DNA from 3 places in the Nocardia sp. NPDC060249 genome. Region 3 is predicted to be linked to each of the others. Evidence: riboswitches for the same ligand, from Rfam matches in the RefSeq annotation. Region 3 holds a riboswitch; each other region holds the start of a gene.
The links. A riboswitch is a leader RNA that binds a small molecule or an ion and turns the genes downstream of it on or off. The one in region 3 is predicted to bind cobalamin.
Positions count from the first base shown of each region.

Region 1: it holds a riboswitch for cobalamin, as region 3 does, so the genes downstream of both, ACFWFP_RS27140 (FecCD family ABC transporter permease) here and ACFWFP_RS08705 (ABC transporter substrate-binding protein) in region 3, are expected to answer to the same signal.
Region 2: it holds a riboswitch for cobalamin, as region 3 does, so the genes downstream of both, ACFWFP_RS20565 (ABC transporter substrate-binding protein) here and ACFWFP_RS08705 (ABC transporter substrate-binding protein) in region 3, are expected to answer to the same signal.

Region 1 is NZ_JBHXAQ010000010.1:3,964-11,021, forward strand. Features, by position in the region: gene ACFWFP_RS27120 (ROK family protein) at 1-609, shown strand, start outside; gene ACFWFP_RS27125 (SRPBCC domain-containing protein) at 645-1,115, shown strand; gene ACFWFP_RS27130 (ABC transporter substrate-binding protein) at 1,139-2,170, opposite strand; gene ACFWFP_RS27135 (ABC transporter ATP-binding protein) at 2,167-2,997, opposite strand; gene ACFWFP_RS27140 (FecCD family ABC transporter permease) at 2,994-4,025, opposite strand; cobalamin riboswitch at 4,058-4,183, opposite strand; gene ACFWFP_RS27145 (ABC transporter substrate-binding protein) at 4,267-5,358, shown strand; gene ACFWFP_RS27150 (ABC transporter permease) at 5,358-6,218, shown strand; gene ACFWFP_RS27155 (ABC transporter ATP-binding protein) at 6,194-6,958, shown strand; gene ACFWFP_RS27160 (LLM class flavin-dependent oxidoreductase) at 6,955-7,058, shown strand, end outside.
Region 2 is NZ_JBHXAQ010000005.1:249,407-256,464, forward strand. Features, by position in the region: gene ACFWFP_RS20545 (ABC transporter ATP-binding protein) at 1-629, opposite strand, end outside; gene ACFWFP_RS20550 (ABC transporter permease) at 622-1,443, opposite strand; gene ACFWFP_RS20555 (ABC transporter permease) at 1,440-2,405, opposite strand; gene ACFWFP_RS20560 (class I SAM-dependent methyltransferase) at 2,417-3,178, opposite strand; gene ACFWFP_RS20565 (ABC transporter substrate-binding protein) at 3,175-4,701, opposite strand; cobalamin riboswitch at 4,807-4,940, opposite strand; gene ACFWFP_RS20570 (SDR family NAD(P)-dependent oxidoreductase) at 5,020-5,817, shown strand; gene ACFWFP_RS20575 (acyl-CoA dehydrogenase family protein) at 5,953-7,058, shown strand, end outside.
Region 3 is NZ_JBHXAQ010000002.1:241,010-248,067, forward strand. Features, by position in the region: gene ACFWFP_RS08695 (FecCD family ABC transporter permease) at 1-30, opposite strand, end outside; gene ACFWFP_RS08700 (FecCD family ABC transporter permease) at 27-1,025, opposite strand; gene ACFWFP_RS08705 (ABC transporter substrate-binding protein) at 1,022-1,984, opposite strand; cobalamin riboswitch at 2,089-2,282, opposite strand; gene ACFWFP_RS08710 (hypothetical protein) at 2,463-2,687, shown strand; gene ACFWFP_RS08715 (MarR family winged helix-turn-helix transcriptional regulator) at 2,872-3,348, opposite strand; gene ACFWFP_RS08720 (GDSL-type esterase/lipase family protein) at 3,455-4,585, shown strand; gene ACFWFP_RS08725 (acetoacetate--CoA ligase) at 4,597-6,561, opposite strand; gene ACFWFP_RS08730 (3-hydroxybutyrate dehydrogenase) at 6,558-7,058, opposite strand, start outside.

The sequences.
Region 1 (7,058 bases), on a different contig from region 3:
GCGCTCGCCGAGCGCGAGCGTGGCGTCGGTGCGGGGGTGCCGGATCTGATCTATCTGCACGGTGAGGTCGGCATCGGCGGTGGCGTCATCATGGGCGGTGAGCTGCTCGCGGGTGAGGGCGGCTACGGCGGCGAGGTCGGGCACATGATCGTCAACCCCGGCGGGCGGACGTGCCGGTGTGGTTCACGGGGCTGCCTGGAGGCCGAGGCGGGGGAGCTGGCGCTGATCGCGCTGGCGGGGCGTGCCGACCTCACCGGTCGGGCAGCGGTCGAGGCGATCGTCGACGCGGCGGCTCGTGGTGACGCGGTCGCCCGCGACGCGTTGCACCAGGTCGGCGACTGGCTCGGCTACGGGGTGGCCAATCTCGTCAACATCTTCAACCCGACGATGGTCGTGTTCGGTGGTGTTCTGCGGGAGATCTACCTCGCCTCGGCCGCGCAGGTCCGCAGCCGGTTGGCGGTGAACGGACTACTCGCAGTCCGCGAAGGCGTTCGCCTGCGGACCTCCGCGCTGGCCGACGACGCTCCGCTGGTCGGGGCCGCGGAACTGGCGTTCGCCGACGTGCTGACCGATCCACTGCAGACACTGGCACGCAGCTCCGGCAGGTGATCGATCGGCGCCGGTCTCGCGACTATCGTGAAGGAATGGCGACCACAAGGATCGGCACGCAGATCAACGCGCCGCGCTCGACCGTCTACCGCCTGATGTTGGATGCCGACGCGGTCGCGGCCTGGATGCCCCCGCCCGGGATCACGGCCGAAGTGCACCGGTTCGAGCCGAAAGAGGGCGGATCGTTCTCGATCACCCTCACCTATGACGTGCCGACGGCCGAGGGTGAGACGCGGCCGCCGCACCGCGACGCCTGTTTCGGGACGTTCCGTACGCTGGTGCCGGATGAGCAGATCATCGAGGTGCTGGAATTCGTCACCGAGATCCCGGATATGACCGGTGCCCAAACAGTGACGTTCACCCTGACCGACGCCGACGGCGGCACCCACCTCGATACCTTGCACGAGGGGGTTCCGCCGGGGCTGAGCGCCGCCGACAACGAGAGAACCTGGCACCAGTCGCTGTCGAAACTGACGGCGCTGGCCGAGCGGGAATCGCGCGACTGACCATCGTCCGGCGAATCCGGACCTCAGCGCACCGCGTCGTCGGCGCGCGGCGTGATCGCCGAGGTGGGGACGAGGTTCCACGTCTCGAGCTGCTTGCGGATCTGCTCCGCGGCATCGATGTTGAGCGGACCGCTCGTCCACAGCGCGTACGGCAGGTTGAAGAACCGGCTGTCGCGAACCGCGCGCAGACCGTTGATACCGGGCTTGGCGCGCAGCAGGTCGACCTTCTGGGCGTAGCTCTGACCGGGGTAGTCGACGAACATGATCGCGTCCGGGTCGGCGGCCGCGAGCCGTTCCCAGGAGACCTTGGTCCAGGTGTCGTCGACATCGTCGAGGATATTGCGCGCTCCCGCCGCTTCGAGGATCGCTTGGGGCGCACCGTATTTCCCGCTGGAGTAGATGGTGTCGGTGCCGCTGTCGAACAGGAACACGGTCGGGGTGCGCGCCGGTTTCGGTGCGGCCGTCAGGGCGGCGAGCCTGCGGTCGAGATCGGTGACGACCTCGACCGCGCGCTCGGGGTGGCCGGTGATCGTGCCGAGGTCGGTGAGGTCGGTGCGCAACGCGGTCCACGGTTCCACGGTGCCGCGGGCGGCCGCGCCGTCGATTCGGCGACAGCTCTCGGTGAGGACGTAGGCGGCGACGCCGTCTTTGCGCAGTGAGGCGGGGGTGAGGTTGCTCGCCTCGTCGTAGCCGTAGCTCCAGCCGGCGACCATGACGTCCGGCCGCTGGGCGAGGACCGTCTCACGCGAAGGGTACTCGGGCGCAACAGAGTTCAAGCCGTTGACGATGTCGGCACCGTAGTGCGCACGCAGTGTGCCTGCGTCGCGCTGAATGCTGGAGACCGCGACGACCTGGTCCTGCGCGCCGAGGGCGAGCACCATCGAGATGAGATTTCCGTCGTTGACGAACATCCGCTGCGCGGGGGCGGGGAACGGGGTTTCCTTGCCGCAGTTGAGGATCGGGATCGTCGTCGCGGATCCCGTGGTTGTTCCGGAGCAGGCCGTCAGGACGGCGGCAAGGGCAGTGGTGGCCAGGATCCGGCCGTGGTTCTTCATCGTCGCGCCTCTCGCGGGGTGATCAACAGGTGGTCTTCGCCGGTCGCCGGGTGCTGGACGCGTGTCGCGTCCACACCGAATACCTCGGCCACGACATCGGGGGTCAGCGCCCGCGCCGGTGGCGCCGGTGGTCGGGTGGAACCGTTGTGCAGCACGATGATCCGATCGCAGTAGCGGTCGGCCAGGGACAGATCGTGCAGGGCGGCTACGACGGTCCGGTTCAGGCTTCGGATGAGGGCGAGCAATTCCAGCTGGTGGGTGACGTCGAGATGGTTTGTCGGCTCGTCGAGCAGTAGCACCGGGGTGTCCTGGAGCAACGCCCGGGCGAGCAGCACCCGCTGCCGTTCGCCGCCCGACAGGTGCTGTACCTGCCGGCCCGCGAAACCGGGCAGATCCACCGACGCCAAAGCCTGTGCCACCCGCTGCTGTTCGCGCGGGGCACCCAGGCCCCACGGTGGCAGATACGGCGTCAACCCGAGGGCGACCACTTCGCCCACCAGCATGTCGGCGGGCGGGTTCTCGTCCTGCGCCACCAAGGCCACCGTCGCCGCCCGCTGTCGCGGCCGAAGAGCGTGCAGCTGCTGACCGTCCACGAGCACGCGGCCATGGCTCGGCCGGGCTACCCCGGCCAAGACCCGAAGCAATGTCGACTTGCCGCTGCCGTTGGGACCCACGACACCGATGGTTTCCCCCGGCTCGATCGAGAAGTCCGTTCCGGCGACGATGGTGCGTCGACCGATGGCGCAGCTCAGCGTGTCCGCCCGGAGTGCGCCCTCGGTGGTCCGGGCGCGCGATCCGGGATCCGGTTCGACGGCGCGCAGCCTCATGGCGTGCCGAACTGGTAGCGCCGCCTGCCCATCAGCAGCAGGAAGGTGGGTGCGCCGATGAGACCGGTGAGCACGCCGACCGGGATTTCGGTGGGACGCACCAGGATCCGGGTTGCCGCGTCGGCCACCACCAGGAACAGGGCACCGCCGAGTGCGCAGGTGGGAAGCAGATGGCGATGGCGGGGGCCGACGATCATCCGGGCGGCGTGCGGAACGACCAGGCCGACGAAGCCGATGCCGCCCGACACCGCGACCAGGACGCCGACGAGCACCGCGAGCAGCACGAACAGACCGATGCGCAGCTGTCGCACCGGGACGCCGACCGACGACGCGGTTTCCGCGCCGAGGGTGAGCGCGTCCAGCCATCCGGCGATCGCCAGGAGGATCGCGCCGCAGACCGCCACCACCGTCAAGGGCAGGGCGATGGTCGTCCAATCGGCACCGGCGAGACTGCCGAGCAGCCAGAACAGCACCGACTCCGCCGCCGCCGGATCCGTGCTGCGAAAGACGAGGAAACTGCTGAACCCGGCGAACGCCGACCCGAGCACGGTGCCGGTGAGCACCAGCCGCAGCGGCGTGAGACCGCCCTGGGCGAACGCGATCAGGAACACCAGGGCCGCGGCGCCGAGCGCGCCGAGCAGCGCACCGCCCGACAGCGCCCAGATCCCCGCACCGGCGAACAACCCGGAGGTGATGACCGCGGCCGCGCCGACACCCGCGCCGGAGGAGACACCGAGCAGGAAAGGATCTGCCAGCGGATTGCGCACCAGCGTCTGCATCGCGGCCCCGGCCAGCGCCAACCCCGCGCCGACCACCGCTGCCAGCAGGGTGCGCGGCACCCGGAGCTGCCAGACGATGGTGTCGATGCCGAGGTCGGTGGGTGTCACGCCGGTGAGTCGCGCGGTGAGGGTGTCGAGCACCGCGGACACGGGCACGATCTCGGCGCCGAATCCGGTGGCACCGATCATGGCGACCAGCAGCAACACCGCGAGCAGGGGTAGCGCCAGCGAGATCCGAGCACGGATCATCGCGAATTCTCCACAGGCAAGCGCGGCCCTTTCAGCGGGTGTCCCGGCGAGGGAGGTCTGACTTTCGCCGCGAGGCGATCACAGTGGCGCGACCGTTCCGGAGTTGCACCGGATTCCCGCACCCGCCGAGGTTGGCACCCGAATTTTACCGCGGCACGCAGTGCCGATGCGGAGCCGGGCCCTTCAAATCATGGAAACGCTAATAGTGTTCGGGGACGATCGCGGTTGCTTGAATTCGTCTATGTACCGACCGAACACCTTTCGACCCGGCCTGCGTGGCCGCGCCACCGCCGCACTCCTCGCGATGGCAACCGTTGCGACGCTCGGCCTGACCGGCTGCGCGCAAGGCAACGACACACCGGTCGGCACCCCCGACGCGCCACTGCCCACCGAGGTTCCACCGGGCACCACGCTCGTCGTCGCCGATCAGTCGGAACGCCTGCAATCGGCGCTGCGGCTGTCCGGTGAGCTGGACAAGCTGCCGTTCAAGATCGAGTTCGCCAACTTCGTCGGCGGCCCGGCCATCCTCGAGGCGTTCCGAGCGGGCGCGGCCGACGTCGGTCAGGTCGGCGATGTGCCGCCGATCCACGCGCTGGCCGCGGGCCAGGACGTGCCGATCATCGGTTCCTACCAGACCAACCCCCAGGCCCTGAAACTCGCTGTGGCGCCGGGCCGTTCGATCAGCAAGCTCACCGACCTGAAGGGCAAGAAGATCGCCTACGCCGAGGGCACCGCCCAGCAGGCAGCGGTGCTGAAGGCGCTCACCAAGGCGGGTCTGAAGCCCACCGATGTGGAGCTGGTCCGGCTGCAGCTGGCCGAGTTCCCTGACGCGGTCCGCACCGCGCAGGTCGACGTCGCGCCGCTGATCGAACCCAACGTGACCCGGTTCCTCCGCACCGAGGGCGCCTCGCTGATCCCGGACTCGGAGACCACGGGCATCTACAGCGGCCTCGCCTACCTGTACGCGCGCCGGGCGGTGGTCCAGGATCCGGCGAAGGCCGCCGCCACCCGTGCTCTGGTCGGCGCGTTCGTGCGCGCCTGGCAGTGGACCAACACCCATCGCGAGGAATGGGCCACCCGCTACTACGTCGGAAGCCAGAAGGTCAGCGCCCACGACGCCAAGCGGATCGTCGAATCGCTGGGCACCTACACCTTCCCGCACCTGGACCAGCAGCTGATCGCCCGGCAGCAGACCACCATCGACGCGATCGACGCCGTGGGCGAGCTGCCCAAGAAGATCAAGGCCGTCGACGGTTTCGACCTGCGCTTCGACGCCGCGGTCACCGAGGCGGTCACCGCCAGCGGAGCCGCGTACGCACCGGCGGTGAGCTGATGGCCACCATCGATGCCGGGGCGCTGCGCAAACTCAGGACCAGCACCGCCCCGGTCGAGGCACTCGCCCCGCGCGGGCGAGGCCGGCGCAGACTGGGACCCGGCAAGCCGATCCCGTTCGGCTTCGCCCTCGGTCCGGTTCTGCTCATCGGTACCTGGGTCATCGGCTCCGCGATCGGGGCCATCGACCCGGAGACCCTGCCCGCGCCGTGGACCGTCGCGCAGACCGCGGGCGAGCTGATCGCCGACGGCCGGTTGCAGTCCAACCTGCTGACCTCGTTGCAGCGGGCCGTGATCGGCCTGGTCCTCGGTGTGGCGATCGGCGTGGTGCTCGCGCTGGTCGCGGGGCTGAGCCGGATCGGTGAAGCCGTAGTCGACGGTCCGGTGCAGATCAAGCGGGCGATCCCGACGCTGGCACTGATCCCGCTGTTCATCGTGTGGTTCGGGATCGGCGAGCAGATGAAGCTGATCGTGATCACCACCAGCGTGCTCATTCCGATCTACATCAACACCCACGCCTACCTGCGCAGCGTCGACGCGCGCTATGTGGAACTCGCCGAGACGGTCGGGCTGTCGCGGTGGGGTTTCCTGCGGCGGATCGCGCTGCCGGGTTCGCTGCCCGGCTTCTTCCTCGGGTTGCGGCTGGCGGTGACCATTTCCTGGCTCGCGCTGGTTGTGGTCGAACAGGTCAACGCGACCAGCGGCATCGGCTATCTGATGACGCAGGCGCGCACCTACGGGCAGATCGATGTGATCGTCGTCGGCCTGGTGATATACGGACTGCTCGGACTGTTCGGCGACCTCGCCGTGCGGGCAACGGAACGAAGGGTGCTGGCATGGCGACAGACACTGGGCGACTGAGCTCCGACGAGCGGGTCGTCGTCCGCACCCGCGCCCTGACGCGCGGCTTCGGCGAGCGAATCGTGTTGGACGGCATCGACATCGAGATCCGGCGCGGTGAGTTCGTCGCGCTGCTCGGGCGCAGCGGTTCCGGTAAGAGCACGCTGCTGCGGGCACTGGCCGAACTCGATTCCGAAGTGCCCGGATCCGGTGACCTGACGGTGCCGACGCAGCGCGCGGTGGTGTTCCAGGACTCGCGGCTGCTGCCGTGGACGCGGGTACTCGACAATGTGGTGCTCGGGCTGACCGGGCGCGACGCGCAGCAACGCGGGCGGTCCGCACTGGCCGAAGTCGGGCTGGCCGGACGGGAGAAGGCCTGGCCGCGTGAGCTTTCCGGGGGCGAACAGCAGCGGGTGGCCTTGGCCAGGTCGCTGGTGCGTGAGCCGGAATTGCTCCTGGCCGACGAACCGTTCGGCGCGCTCGACGCGCTGACCCGGATTCGGATGCACGCCCTGTTGCAGGCGCTGTGCGAGCGGCATCGGCCCGCCGTGCTGCTGGTGACCCACGATGTGGACGAGGCCGTGCTGCTCGCCGATCGGGTGCTGGTCCTCGACGAGGGCCGGATCACGATCGACCAACGCATCGAGACCCCGCGCCCGCGCAGGCACGCGCACCCGGAGTTCGTCCGGCTGCGCGAGGTACTGCTGACCGGGCTCGGCGTCGACACAACAGAGTCAGAGAAAGTGAAACAGGCCTCATGAGTGCACCGCGTCAACTGAGTCTGAACGCGTTCATCTACCCGTCCGGGCACCATGAGGCCGCCTGGCGGCATCCCGACAGCAGGCCCGACCGCATCTACGA
Region 2 (7,058 bases), on a different contig from region 3:
GCGACGGTGTCGTGGGTGACGAGCACGACGGCCTTGCCTGCCCGCCGCAGCCGGTCCAGTCCGGTGAGCAGGGCGGCTCGCGCGAGGGGATCCAATCCGACCGTGGGCTCATCCACGATGAGCACATCGGGATCCGACGTCAGCACCAGTGCCAGCGCGAGCCGGGCACGTTCGCCGCCGGAGAACTCGAACGGATACTTGCCGAGCATGGTGGCCAGGGTGGGGTCGGACACCTCGAACGCCGCGGCTGTCAGCACGTCGGCAATGTGGCCGCGCCGGGTGGCTCGGTCGGTGCGCGGCAGCCCGAGGCGACGTCGACGCAGGCGCTCCAGTTCGGCCAGCGCGGTGCCGATTCTGCGAGCGGGGTTCAGGGTGGACGCCGCGTGCTGGGGCAGGTAGCCGATCCGGACGCTGTTCTGCGGACCCCTGCACCGAATGCTTCCCGCGACCACAGTTCCGGCGACGGCGACGCCCGCTATCGCCGTGGCGATCGTGGTTTTGCCCGCACCGGAGGGACCGAACAGGGTGAGGATCTCGCCGACGTGCACGTCGAGGTCGATACCGTCGACGAGGACAGTCCGGCCGGCGGTGACCCGCAGCGCACGCACACTGATGAGCGGCTCACCCATCGCGGTCGCCGGTGGCGAGGCGCGCGGCGCGGGTGCGAGGGTCGGCGAGCAGGTCGTCGGCGAGCAGATTGACCCCGACGATGAGCGCCACGATCAACAGCGCGGGCAGGGCCACCGACCAGGGCGCGATGGTCAGTGCGTCCTTGTTGGCCGCGACCGACACGGCCCAATCGGTGGAGGTGGTGTCGAAGCCGAGGCCGAGGAAATTGGCCGACGCCAGAAAGTACACGGCAGCGGTGAATCGCAACGCCAGGTCGGCGGCGATCGGCCGGGACATCTCGGCTACCGCGTAGTTGCCGTATCGGAAGGCGCGGCTCTCGCCTTGCATCCGCAACGCGTCCATGACCGGACCGTGGACAGTCCCGCGGGCCGTCATGCGAACGAATCGTGAGATCGGCGCGATGAGCACGAAACCGATCGCACACGCGATAGCGACCGCCGAGCCACGAGTGCGTAACGCGGCAACCATGATGATGAGCAACGAGGGCAGACACAGCAGCACATCCATCGGGCGCATCAGCAACTCGTCCACCCACGCGCGTGGCGCCGCGGCCGCCGCGACACCGATCAGCGACCCGACGAGATAGGCGATGGCGACGGTCACGGCCGCGACGACGAGGAATGTCCGTCCGCCGGTGAGTGCGGCGGCCAGCACGTCACGCCCGAGCCGGTCGGTGCCGAACGGTGACCAGTCCGACGGCCCGAACGGCGACTGACGGTGCGGTGGCGCCCCCACGGCGAGAAACGGCCCCACGGTCGCGACGAGTACCGGCACCGCGACCAGCACGCTGTAGATCCAGCGGCGCACGGTCATCGGCGGATGCCTTCGGCCGACACCGGCACCATACGTTGCCCGGCGATGTCGATGACGGTGTTGATCGCGATCGCGACGATACCGGTGATCGCGACGATCGCGAGGATGACCGGGTCGTCACGGTTGCCGATGGCGCCGATGAGCGCCGACGCGATGCCGGGCACCACGAACACCGCCTCCACGATGAGCACACCGGAGAGCAATCCGTCCCCGGTGCGCCCGAGTTCCTGCATCGCGGGCGCGAGCGCGTTGGGCGCGACATGCCGGGCCAGCAGCGACATCCGGCCGACGCCGAGCAGGCGGGCCTGGGCGATGTAGGGCTGATCCATCACATCGATGACACCGGCGCGGACCAGCCGAACCAGGGGAGCGGCGACGCGAGCGACCATCACGATCAGCGGCAGCACCAGATATTCGGGACGGTCGAGCAGGGTGTCGAGGTCGGTCCCCAGGAATGTGGCGGGCAGCAGGCCCAGATCGAGGGCGAGGTAGCTGACGAGCAGGACCGCGAGCACGAAATCCGGAATGGAATCGAGCCCGATACTGACGGTGCTGACAATCCGATCACACCACGATCCCGGTGCCGAGCCCGCCGCGAACCCGGCCGTGACGGCGACAGGAACCAGCAGCGCCAATGCCAGCACGGCCATCAGCGCGGTGGTCAGGAACGGGTCGGCGATCACGTCGCCGACCGGGTGCCCGTTGGCGTAGGACACGCCGAAGTCCCCGACCACGGCGCCGCCGAGCCAATCCAGGAAACGCTGGACCGGTGCCACGTCGAGGCCGAGCAGATGCCTGGCCGCCGCACGCTGCTCGGCGCCGAGGACGTCGTTGCTCTGCACGTCGGCGGCATCGCCGGGCAGCAGCAGTGAGAGCACGAACACCAAGGCGAGCAGCACACCGAGCTGACCGACCCCGATGACGGTGCGGCGCACGAGGAATCGGGTGAACGGGGTCGACAAGCGCACGGACGCTACCGGATACCGACCACGATGCGGTCGTCGCCGTACTGCCAGACGATCCCGGCCTCGGCGAATCCCGCGTCGCGGGCGAAGGCGACGTAGTCGTGCACGGTCGGGCGATCGTGCACGGTGTGCTCGAATCCGCCGTCGCGGGCCCGCACGAGGTCGGCGAGCTCGGGTGCTCGGTTCACCGCGTCCCACCAGGCGGCCCAGTCCTCGCCGTCCCCGGTTCCTTGTCGCTCGGCGCGGCGCGCGGTCAACGATTTGCCCAGAGCATCGAGCCCGGTACCGGCTGGGCCCTCGTACAGGTGGTCACCGTCGACGAACAACCCGCCGGGCTTCAGCGCTTGCGCGCAGGTCTTGATCAACGCACGCAACGGATCACGATTCATCCAGTGCAGGGCGGTGGTGCTGACGAACGCGTCGGGGACTCGCTCCAGATCCAGTGCGTCGAGCCATCCCTCGGTGCGCAGGTCGGCGTTCACTGTGCGGAAACGAGGGCAGGCCAACGCCGGCTCGGCGAGACCGAGCAGCAGCGGATCGGCGTCGACGCCGACAACGCGGGCGTCGGGAAACCGGTCGAGCAGCCGCTGCGACAGGGTTCCCGGTCCGACCCCGAGATCGACGATCAACAGGTCGTCGCGGTCACCGAGTTCGTCCAGCACATCGCCGATCACCTCGAATCGTTGCTCGCGGTCGGGCATGTAGTGCTCCTGCTGGCGGTCCCAGCGTTCGAGCCAGTACCGCGCCGTCGCCGCGTCCAGTTCGGTCATCGAGCGTTCACCTCGTCGAATCGGGCCCAGCCGTGCGAGTTCGGCACCGCGGCGGGCAGTTGCTGAAAACGATCACCCGCGGCGCTGTTCCAGGCGGTGTTGCCGAAGAAGACGAAGCCGCCTCGGTCGTACAGGATTTCGTGCATGGTGCGGTAGATCGCCGCGCGTCCTTGCTCGGTAGGTGTCGACTGCGCCTTGACGTACAGCGCGTCGAACTCGGCATCGGACCACTTCGTCCGATTCTGCGGCGATCCGGTGAGCAGTCGTGACGCGAAATGGTTCGGAACGGGCAGTGGCCCGGACTGGCCCATCGTGAGGTGGCCGGTGTTGAGCGCATCGGTGTAATAGGTGTCCTTGGAACCGAGGACGACGTTGACCTTCACCCCACAGCGGCTCGCGTGTTCGGCGAAAAGCCTTGCCGACTCGACGAATCCGTGCGCCACCGGCGCGGTGAACAGGTCGAACGACAGGTCACGGACCCCGGCGCGGCGTAGCAACCGGCCCACCTCGTCGGGATCGTAGGTGTGTTGGGGCAGGTCGGCGTAGTACTGGAAGCCTTTGCCGAACACATCGTTGCCGACCTCGCCGTTGCCCTCGAGCGCGACCTTGACCAGTTCGTCGCGGTCGAGCATCCGCATGACCGCCCGGCGGACATCAGGGTTGTCGAACGGGGCACGGTCGGTCTTCATCGCGAAGAAGTAGATGCCGCTGTTGGGGGTGGCCGCGAGCGTCAGGCCGGGCCTGCCTTGCAGGGTCCGTGCGGCCGACGGGGTGAGGTTGTCGGCGTAGTCGATCTCGCCGCTCTGTACCGCCGCGAGGCGGGCATCGGACTCCGCGCTGACGATGCGCAGTCGACGGATCGAGGGGGCGCCGTCCCAATAGCGATCGTTGGCGGTGGCCACGAATTCTTTACCGGCCGTGAAGGAGTCGAAAACGAAGGGGCCGGTCCCCACCGGTCGCTCGAAGTCGGTGGCTCCGTTCGGCACGATCTTGGTCCCATAGGCCGACAACGCGATCAGGAACTCGAAAGAGGGCTCCTTCAAGACGATCTCCACCGTGCGCGCATCGATGGCGCGGCTCTGGGCGAGGTCGACCTTGTCGAGTGAGGAGGCGGCGATGAACGGGCGGCGCTGCGGCGGTCCGAGCACCCTCGAGAAGGTGTAGAGCACGTCGTCGGCGCCGACGGCTTTTCCGTTGTGCCAGACGGCGTCTCGCAGGGTGATGCGCCACCGCGTGCCGTCGGCGTTCGGCTCTGCCGCTGATGCCAGGCGCGGGATCGGCGTCATCGTCTCATCGATCTCGAACAGTCCGTCGTAGACCGATTTCATTCGAGCCTCGTCGATGAACAGCGTGTTCACACCGGGATCGATCCCCTCACCGGCACCGGAGCCCTGGAAGGCGGCGGTGAAGGTGTCGACCGAGTTCCCGGACGGTGCCGAGCGGTTGCACCCGACCAGGGCCGTGCCCGCGGCGAGCGCGCCACCGAGCAGGAAGGTGCGGCGGCGCAGATTCGACGGCTGCATGGAGGCTCCTATCGCGTGGGCTCTCACGCGACGAAGACATGCGCAAACAAGTCACAACCGGTGTGGCTCGGTTCGGCGCATCGATCAATACCCACGTGATCACGACCGTTTCAACAGTTCGTCCGCAGGTATCTGGCTTCGGCTCGGGAACGAGCCTCACAGTTGCGGGACAGCCCCGGACTTGCACCGGTCTTCCCTACGGACAGGCGATATCCTACGCGGTGCGCCGGACATTGCGAGAAGCCCTGGCTGCTGCGGGTTTCGATCATCTCGAGCTGGGGCGTGTGGCGTTGTGGGTGTGATTGTTAGCGTCGGGCCATGGATCTGGGACTGGATGGGAAACGGGCGATCGTCACCGGCGCGAGCAAGGGAATCGGTCTGGCTATCGCGCGAGGGCTCGCGGCGGAGGGGGTGGATGTGGTGCTCGCGGCACGGTCGGCGCACCCGCTGCGCGCCGCCGCCGACGAGATCGCTCGGCAAACGGGACGGCGGGTGATCGCGGTACCGACCGACACCGGCGACGACGAGCAGGTGAGAGAACTCGTCGCGCGCACCGTCGCCGAACTCGGTGGCGTGGACATCCTGGTGAACTCCGCCGCCACACCGTGGAGCGCGGGCGCGGGCGGCGATCTGCAAGCCACTTCCGACGAGATCGTGCGCAGGGAGGTCGAGATCAAGGTGCTCGGATACCTGCGCACCGCACGTGCCGTCGCTCCCCATCTGGTGGCGCAGGGGTGGGGTCGCATCATCAACATCAGCGGGCTCGGTGCGCGGCAGGCCAATTCGATCGGGCAGACCATCCGCAACGTGAGCGTCTCGGCGTTGACCAAGAACCTCGCCGACGAGCTGGGGCCGCACGGGGTGAATGTGACAGTCGTGCACCCGGGTCTCACCCGCACCGAACGGCTCACCGAACGGCTCACCCGCCAGGTCGAGCAAGACGGTGGCGACGTGGCCGAGCTGGAATCACAGCTGGTCAAGAATTCGATCCGCCGGATCATCGACGCGGGTGAGGTCGCCGATGTGGTGACGTTCCTGGCCTCGCCACGCAGCATCGCCATCACCGGTGATGCCATCGCGGCCGGCGGTGGCGTTCCCGGGCCGGTCTTCTACTGACGTTCGGGATGTGATCGGGCCGATTCTATTGCTTCACCGCGGCCCGGCCGGCCCGCGATACTTGCCACATTCGGCGTCGCGCCGATTCGCGCAAGCCATCGATCTCGCCGCCGAGGCGAACCCGGGAGACCAGCGATGACCAGCACCGTCACACCCACCGTCGTGGCCAGCAGCACCTCCCCGCTCTCGGCGGCCGCCGCGCCGAGCGCCTTCTTCAGCACCGAGGACTACCACCGGTTCCACGCCCGCGCGGCCGGTTACGACGCTGAAAACACCTTCTTCACCGAGGATTTCGAGGAACTGCGCGAGGCCGGGTACCTGCGCGCCGCGCTGCCGCCGCAGTACGGTGGCCGGGGCCTGTCGCTCAGCGAATTGTCCAGGGAACAAAGGCAATTGGCGTATTGGGCACCCGCGACAGCGCTCGCGGTGAATATGCACCTGTACTGGACCGGGCCCGCTGCCGCGCTGACCGTCTCCGGCGCGGAGGACTTCAGCTGGTTGCTCGCCGCGGTCCGCGACGGCGAGGTATTCGCGGCCGGTCACGGTGAACGCGGAAACGATGTGGGACTGGATGATTCGGTGGTGAGCGCCCGGCGCCTGCCCGACGGCTCCTACCGCGTCGACGGCCGCAAGACCTTCACCTCGCTCGGCCCGGTGTGGACCTCGGTGGGTATCCACGCCCGTGACGACTCCGACCCCGCCGACCCGCGCATCGTGCATCTGTTCGTCGCCCGCGATCAGCCGGGGGTGCGCACCGAGGAAACCTGGGACACCCTCGGCGTGCGGGCGACCCGCAGCGACGACACGATCTTCGACAACGCCCGTGCCGAAGCCGCGACGCTCGCGGGAACGCACGCGCCCGGCGGTGCCTACCCCCCGCTGATCAACGGCATCCTCGGCTGGTACCTGCCGCTGCTGGCCAATGTCTACTTCGGGATCGCCCGGCGGGCACTCGATGTCGCGATCCTGCACGCCGGCACCCGCTCCTCGCTGGTCCCCGGTGTCGAGGCCCACGCCGGCAAACCGGCGGTACAACGCCAGATCGCCGAAGCCGAAATCCAGCTCGATGCCGCGTACGCACTGCTCGAGACGGCGACCCGGGACGCGGACGCCGGCGTCGATCTCGGCGTGTGGGCGGTTCCGCGTCTGTTCTCGGCGAAGGAATTCGCCACCAGGACAGCCAAGAACGTCGTCGATACCGCGGTGCAGGTGGTCGGCGCGTCGTCGGTCAGTCGCCGCAA
Region 3 (7,058 bases):
GGGCAGCACGCCGCGCTCGGTGCCCGTCACAGGGTGGCCACCTTTCGATTCCGCACGAGATAGAGAAAGAACGGCGAGCCCGCGAAGGCGGTGATGATGCCGACCTGGATTTCCTGTGGCCGCGCCAGCATCCGTCCGAGAATGTCGGCCACCAACAGCAGCGTCGGGCCCAGGAGCACACACCAGAGCAGAATCCACCGGTAGTCGTGTCCGGCGAAGAATCGGGCGATGTGCGGGATCACCAAGCCGATGAAGGCGATCGGTCCGGCGATGGCCACCGCCGAGCCCGCGAGCAGCACCACACTCACGGCACCGGTAGCGCGCGTCGCGACCAACCGGGTCCCGAGCGTGCGTGCCATGTCGTCACCGATCGCGACGGCGTTCAGCGGCCGGGCCACCACGACCGCCAGTACCAACCCCACCGCGATGAACGGTGCTGTCTGCCACACGGACTCGATATCGGCGCGAGCCAACGAGCCGACCACCCAGAACCGGAAATTGTCGAACAGGGCCCGGTCGAGCAGGGTGATCGCCGTGGTGATCGACCCACACAGCGCGGTGCAGGCAGCGCCCGCAAGTGCCAGTTTCACCGGGGTCGCGCCACCGAACCCCAACGAGCCCAGCGTGTAGACGAACGCGGCGGCGATCGCGGCACCGAGGAAGCCGAACCAGATGAATCCGCCCGTCGCCGTGAGGCCGAGCGCACCCATCGCGATCACGATCGCCAGCGACGCGCCGGCGTTGACGCCGAGCAGGCCGGGGCCGGCCAGCGGGTTGCGAGTGAGCCCTTGCATCACCGCGCCCGCCAGCGCCAACGCGGCACCGGCGAGCAGTCCCGCGACCGTTCTGGGCAGTCTGATGTAGCGCACGACCCGGTCGGTGTCGGTCCCCTGGAAATCGGTGAACGCGACCACGGCCTGGTCGAGGGTGAGCGGGTGCGAACCGATCAGGATGGACGCGACGCAGACAGCCACCAGCGCGGCGCCGGCCAGGATCGGACCGGCGCCGCGGGCGGTGCGCGTCACCGCCGGAACAGCTCGGGATGGATCAACGCGGCGACCAGTTCGGTCGAGTGCGCGATCCGCACCCCCGCCGCCCGGTCGGCGAACAGGAACGGGTGCACCGTCGCGTTCCGCACGGCCGCCAGATTCGCGAACGCCGGGTTGCCGACGATCTTGTCGACTTGGGGCTGAGCGTCGGCGCGCGTATAGGTCGCCTTGCAGCACAGGCTGGTCAGGATGATGTCGGGGTCACGGGCGATGAGCTCTTCCGCGCCGACGGGCACGTTGCGCTTCGCGGTGAGATCGGCGAAAGCATTCACTCCACCGGCGGCCTCGATGATCTGGGTGATGAAGTCGATGCCGCCTGCCACAGTGTAGGAGCCGTCGTCTTTGGGAGTGACGACCGCGACCCGCGGCTTCGCCGCGTTGCCGACCTTCGCCCGGACCGCCTCGATGCGCGAACTCAGCTGCGTGACAACTTCTTCGGCGCGCTCGGAGGCGCCCCACAGGGCACCGAGGTCGCGCAGGTCGGCGTACACGTTGTCGAAGCGCACCGTATCGGGGTCGATCGCCTCATCGGCGAGTCCGTCGGCGCTCGGGCACAGCGGACTCAGCACCCAGGTGCGCACACCCAACTCGTGCAGGCTCGCCCTGGTGCCGACGCTGTTCTGCGCCGAGGAGGCGAACACCCCGTTGAAACCCGACATGACGAAGTCGGGTCGCTGGGCCAGCAGTTCGTCGCGGCTGGGCAGCTTCTCGACGTACGGTGCGCGCGCCTGCGCGTCGACGTATTCCGTGAGCACGGCGGAGTCCAGGAATGCGGTGCCGACCAGCCGGTCGGTGACACCGAGCGCGTGCGCGATCTCGATCGACGGCTGGTAGGCCGCGTAGATCCGCTGCGGTGGGCCGGCGACGCCGACGTCGATCCCACAGTTCACGCGGGTGACAACAGCGGCGCCATCCGCGTCGGAGACGGGTTGCACACCACAACCGGTGACAACAATCGTGCAGGCGAGCAACGCGCCAGAACGTAGGCGCGCGAAAACAGAGCGGGTCAAGAGACGGCCTTCCAGGTCCTCGTGGAACGGGGGTACTGCGTAGCCGTGGCCGGTCTCCTGGCTGACGGGATACTGCGCGGTGAATCCACCTTCCCAGGGCAGGTGCCCCAGTGGCTCCGGATGACAGACGTCGTCCGGATCGATTCACAACTCCCGATCACAGTGGCGAGGGCCGCACCGGTTCTCCACCGGTTTCCCGAACACCACGGCTGGTGAACTGTAGCAACGCCGGTTCTATCGAGGAGTCGGCGCCGGTGCTCGAGCGCGGCGCCGGGTCCGATCCACAGCCGACTCCCAGCTCGGTCCCACCGGGCTCGACGGTTACGTCGCGAAGATTCAGCTATCGGCCGAGCACTTCGGCCGACCGGCGATCTCGGTGAGATCGAAATCAGGAGGAACGCGCATGAGAATGAAGTCGACAGTGGCCAAGACCGCGGTGGCGGGCACTCTCGCTCTCGGGGTACTGGGTGCCACGGCGGGTGTGGCGAGCGCGGATCCGGGTGGGCACGACCAGCAGCGACCCGAGCAGGGTCAGGAACACCGGCCGCAGCAACAGCCGGAGCAGCACCGCGACCAAGCGCCGCAGCACGGCTTCTGGTTCTTCGGCACCTGGGTTCCGCTGCCCTGAACCCCACCGCGGGCCCGGCGCTCACCGGGTCCGCGGTACTCGTCTCTGCGAGTTACGCTGCAGGACTTAGCTATCCAGCTCGCAAACCCCCATCCGTGCCGACGCCGGTGACGAATGGAGTACAGGCGGGTCGGCACGGTATAACCGGTACCATTCACTCCCCTGAAGCCGACCCGCCTGCTTTTCACCGGCGCCCATCGGAGGTGGCGGCCGGGTTGGTGGCATCGCGGATCACGCGCAGGCCGGTGATCAGACCGTCGAGTTGAGTGGGGGTCAGCTGACCGGTGAGCCATTGTTCGAGGGCGGCGAGATAGTCGGGCAGGACCTCCTCGAGGCGGCGGATGCCCGAATCGGTCAAGGCCGCGTAGGCACTGCGCCGATCAGCCGGGTCGAGTTGACGCTCGACCAGCCCCGCGGTGGCCAGCCGGTCGACCAGACGGGTGACGCCACTGGTCGAGAGCTCGGTTTGGGTGGCCAGATCCGACATCCGCAGGCGACAATCCGGCGAGCGACTCAGCCGCAGTAGGGCATTGAGGTCGAGGCCGGACAGGCCGTGCGCTTTCCAGGTCGGCTCAAGTTTGGCGATGAGGCCGTTGTGCGCCTCGAAGAGCAGGCCGGAGATGGTGAAGCGGGGGTCGTCGAACAGCTCGCGCACGGACATAACGCCAGCATAGCTGATATTTGCCACGCGGATAGTTGACATGAGGAATACCTACGAGTAAACCTATGCGTAGACATTATTCCGCACAGCAAATATCGGAGAGATCATGCAGAACACCACGTGGGTAGCCGGCTTCCGGACCGGTGTCATCGACCCGAACGAGCAGATCAAGCTCGCCGAATCACGCGAGTTCAGTAACGAGACCGTGCGCCACGTCCTGCGCCTGGCAGGCGGCGGCCAGGCGGTGCGCGTGCGGTTGACCAACCGCTACGGCGCCGGACCTGTGCGGATCGGCGCCACCCGGCTCGCCCGGCGCAAGACCGGTTCGGCGATCGGCACGGATCGCGAGGTCACCTTCGGCGGCGCGGCGGACGTCACCATCGACGCCGGCGCCGACCTCGTGAGCGATCCGATCGATCTGGCGGTCGACGCGGGCGAAGACCTGCTGCTCAGCCTGTACATCCCGGGGCCGACCGGCCTTGCCACCTTCTCTCATCAACCCGGTGAGATCGCCTACATCGTCACCGGCGACCACACCGCGGACGTGGAACTCCTCGGTGCGCACGAGGTTCCGTTCCGCTTCTTCGTCACCGGGATCGACGTGCTCGTCGCCGATCCGGCACCGGTCGCCGTCGCGTTCGGCGATTCCTGGTTCGAAGGCGTCGGCACCACGCTGAGCGCCAATCGCCGCTCGGTCGACGTTCTCAACGCCCGCCTCACCGAGGGGTGGGTGGTCAACAACGGCATCGCCGGCAATCGCCTCACGGCCGAGGAGATCGGCGAATCCGGTGTACGCCGTTTCGACGCCGACGCCCTGCGCGTCCCCGGTGTCACCGACATCCTCGTCAATTTCGGGATCAACGACCTCATCCTCGGCGCGATGGGCGGCCAGCGGTCGGCGACCACCGAGGAATTGATCGCCGGTTTCACCGACCTGGCCGATCGCGCCCACGCCGCCGGATTGCGCATCCACGCCGCCACCATCGGCCCCTACGCCGGCTGCGTCTACCCCGGCATGCCCCTGCTGGAAACCCAGCCGACACGCCACGCCGTCAACGAATGGCTGCGCACCGCCGACGTCTTCGATTCGGTCTTCGACGTCGATCGCGCCGTGGCCGACCCCCACCGTCCCGACTACATCCGCCCCGAGTTCGACAGCGGTGACGGCATGCACCTCAACGACGCGGGCGCTGCGGCGATGGCAGCCACCGTCGACCTCACCGCTCTCTTCCACTGACCCATCGGATTTCAGCGCGCGTCGCCCGGAAGCTGTGTTCTGGCGAATCGGGCGTACCAAGCGACTAGGGCCGGGTCGTCGACGGCGCCGGGATCCACGACGGTCGTGGGATCGGCGCCCTGGAGGAGCTTCTTGATCGGGACTTCCAGCTTCTTGCCGGTGCGGGTTCGGGGGATGCCGGGGGCGGCGATGATGTCGTCCGGGACGTGGCGCGGGGAAGTCCGGGTGCGGATGATCGCGCGGATTCGGGCGGTCAGGTCGTCGGTGAGGGTGACGCCCTCGGCGAGAACGACGAACAGGGGCATCCAGTAGCCGCCATCGGGTTGCTCCGCGCCGATCACCAGGGAGTCGGCGACGTCCGGGAGCTGTTCCACCGCTTGGCAGATGTCGGCGCTGCCCATCCGGATGCCGTGGCGGTTGAGGGTGGAGTCGGAGCGACCGTGGACGATCACGCTGCCGTGCTCGGTACGGGTGATCCAGTCGCCGTGGCGCCACACACCGGGGAAGGTGTCGAAATAGGCCGCGTGGTACCGCGTTCCGTCCGGATCGCCCCAGAAGCCCACGGGCATGGAGGGCATGGGCTCGGTGATGACGAGTTCGCCGACCTCGCCGTGCACCGGGTTGCCCTGTTCGTCCCAGGCTTCGAGGGCAACACCCAGGTAAGGGGCGGACAGCTCACCGGGACGGACCGGGACGGTTCGCGCACCACCCGCGAAGGCCGAGACCACGTCGGTACCGCCGCTGATCGACGCGACCGGAATGTGCGCACCGACGTTGTCGCGCAACCAGATCGATGACGACGGGGGCAGCGCTGACCCGGTGACACCGATCAGGCGCAAGGCCGTCAGGTCGTGGTCGCACCGCGGCACCACACCGGCCTTCGCGCAGGCCTGCACATAGCCGGGGCTGGTGCCGAGAACTGTCGCGCCGACTCGAGCGGCGATGTCCCACAGCGCATCCGGGGCCGGATAGCTCGGGCTGCCCGCGTAGCAGACGATGGTCGCGCCGACCAGGAGACCGGCGACCTGGAAGTTCCACATCATCCAACTCGGGCTGGTGTACCAGAGAAAGGTGTCGTCGGCACCGATATCGGACTGCAGCGCCATCGCTTTCAGGTGCTCGACAAGCACCCCGCCGTGACCGTGGACGATGCCCTTGGGCAGACCTGTCGTACCCGACGAGTACAGCACCCACAGCGGATGATCGAATCCCACCTCGACCGTCGAGAGCGTGGATCGATCGCCACCAGCAGTGACATCGGCCCAGCTCAGCGTGCCGGGAAGGCGCTCCTGCGAGACCACGACGGTCGCCACCACCGTCGGCAGACCGGCACGCAGTTCGGCGATCTCGTCGGATCGCCGGTGGTGCTTGCCTGCGTAGCGGTAACCGGCACACGTCACCAGCACCACCGGCTCGAGCTGCCCGAGCCGGTCCAGCGCCGCCTTCGCCGAGTAGTCCTGCCCGCACGCGCTCCACACAGCGCCGATGCAGGCGGTCGCCAGGAAGGCGATCACCGCCTCGGAGATGTTCGGCAGGTAACCGGCGACCCGGTCTCCTGACCGAACACCCAAGCCGCGCAGCGTGTGCGCGAATGCCGCCACCTGGTTCAGCAGCTGGTCCCACGACAACTCGCTGACCGACCCGTCCTCCGCCACCGACACGATCGCGGGACGATCGGGACGGGCCTGCCGGATCACCTGGTCGACATAGTTCAGCCGAACCTCGGGAAACCATCGCGCCCCCGGCATTTCCGAGGAGGTCAGCACCGCACCGGGGCGGTCACCGAGTGCGAAGTAGTCCCACACCGAACCCCAGAATCCGTCCAGATCATCGACCGACCACTGCCACAGCGCGTGGTAGTCGGGCACCGCGACGGTGTGCCGCTCGGCCACGAACCGCGCGAAATCGGTGATCCGAGCTCGGGCGATGTCGTTGTCGTCGGGCACCCACTGCGGTGCCGCTGCCACCGCGGTCATCGGGCGCTCCACCCGCCGTCCATGACGTAGGACGAGCCGGTGACCATGCCCGCGGCGTCGGAGGCGAGCCATCCGACCAGCGCCGCGACCTCGTGCGGCTCGATCAGCCGTTTGATCGCGCTCTCGGTGAGCAGCACCTTCTCCAGCACCTCCTGCGCATCGATCCCGTGCGCGGCTGCCTGCTCGGCGATCTGCTTGTCCACCAGAGGGGTTCGCACATAGCCGGGGTTGACACAGTTGCTGGTGACCCCGTGCGGGCCGCCTTCGAGCGCGGTCACCTTCGACAGCCCTTCCAGCCCGTGTTTGGCCGTCACATACGCGACCTTGAACGGGGAGGCGCGGATCCCGTGCACCGAGGAGATGTTCACGATCCGGCCGAAACCCTGCGCGTACATGTATGGGAGGGCAGCGCGGATGAGCAGGAACGGCGCTTCGACCATCAGCGTCTGCATGGTGCGGAACCGGTGGGGCGCGAAATCCTCGATGGGGCTCACGCT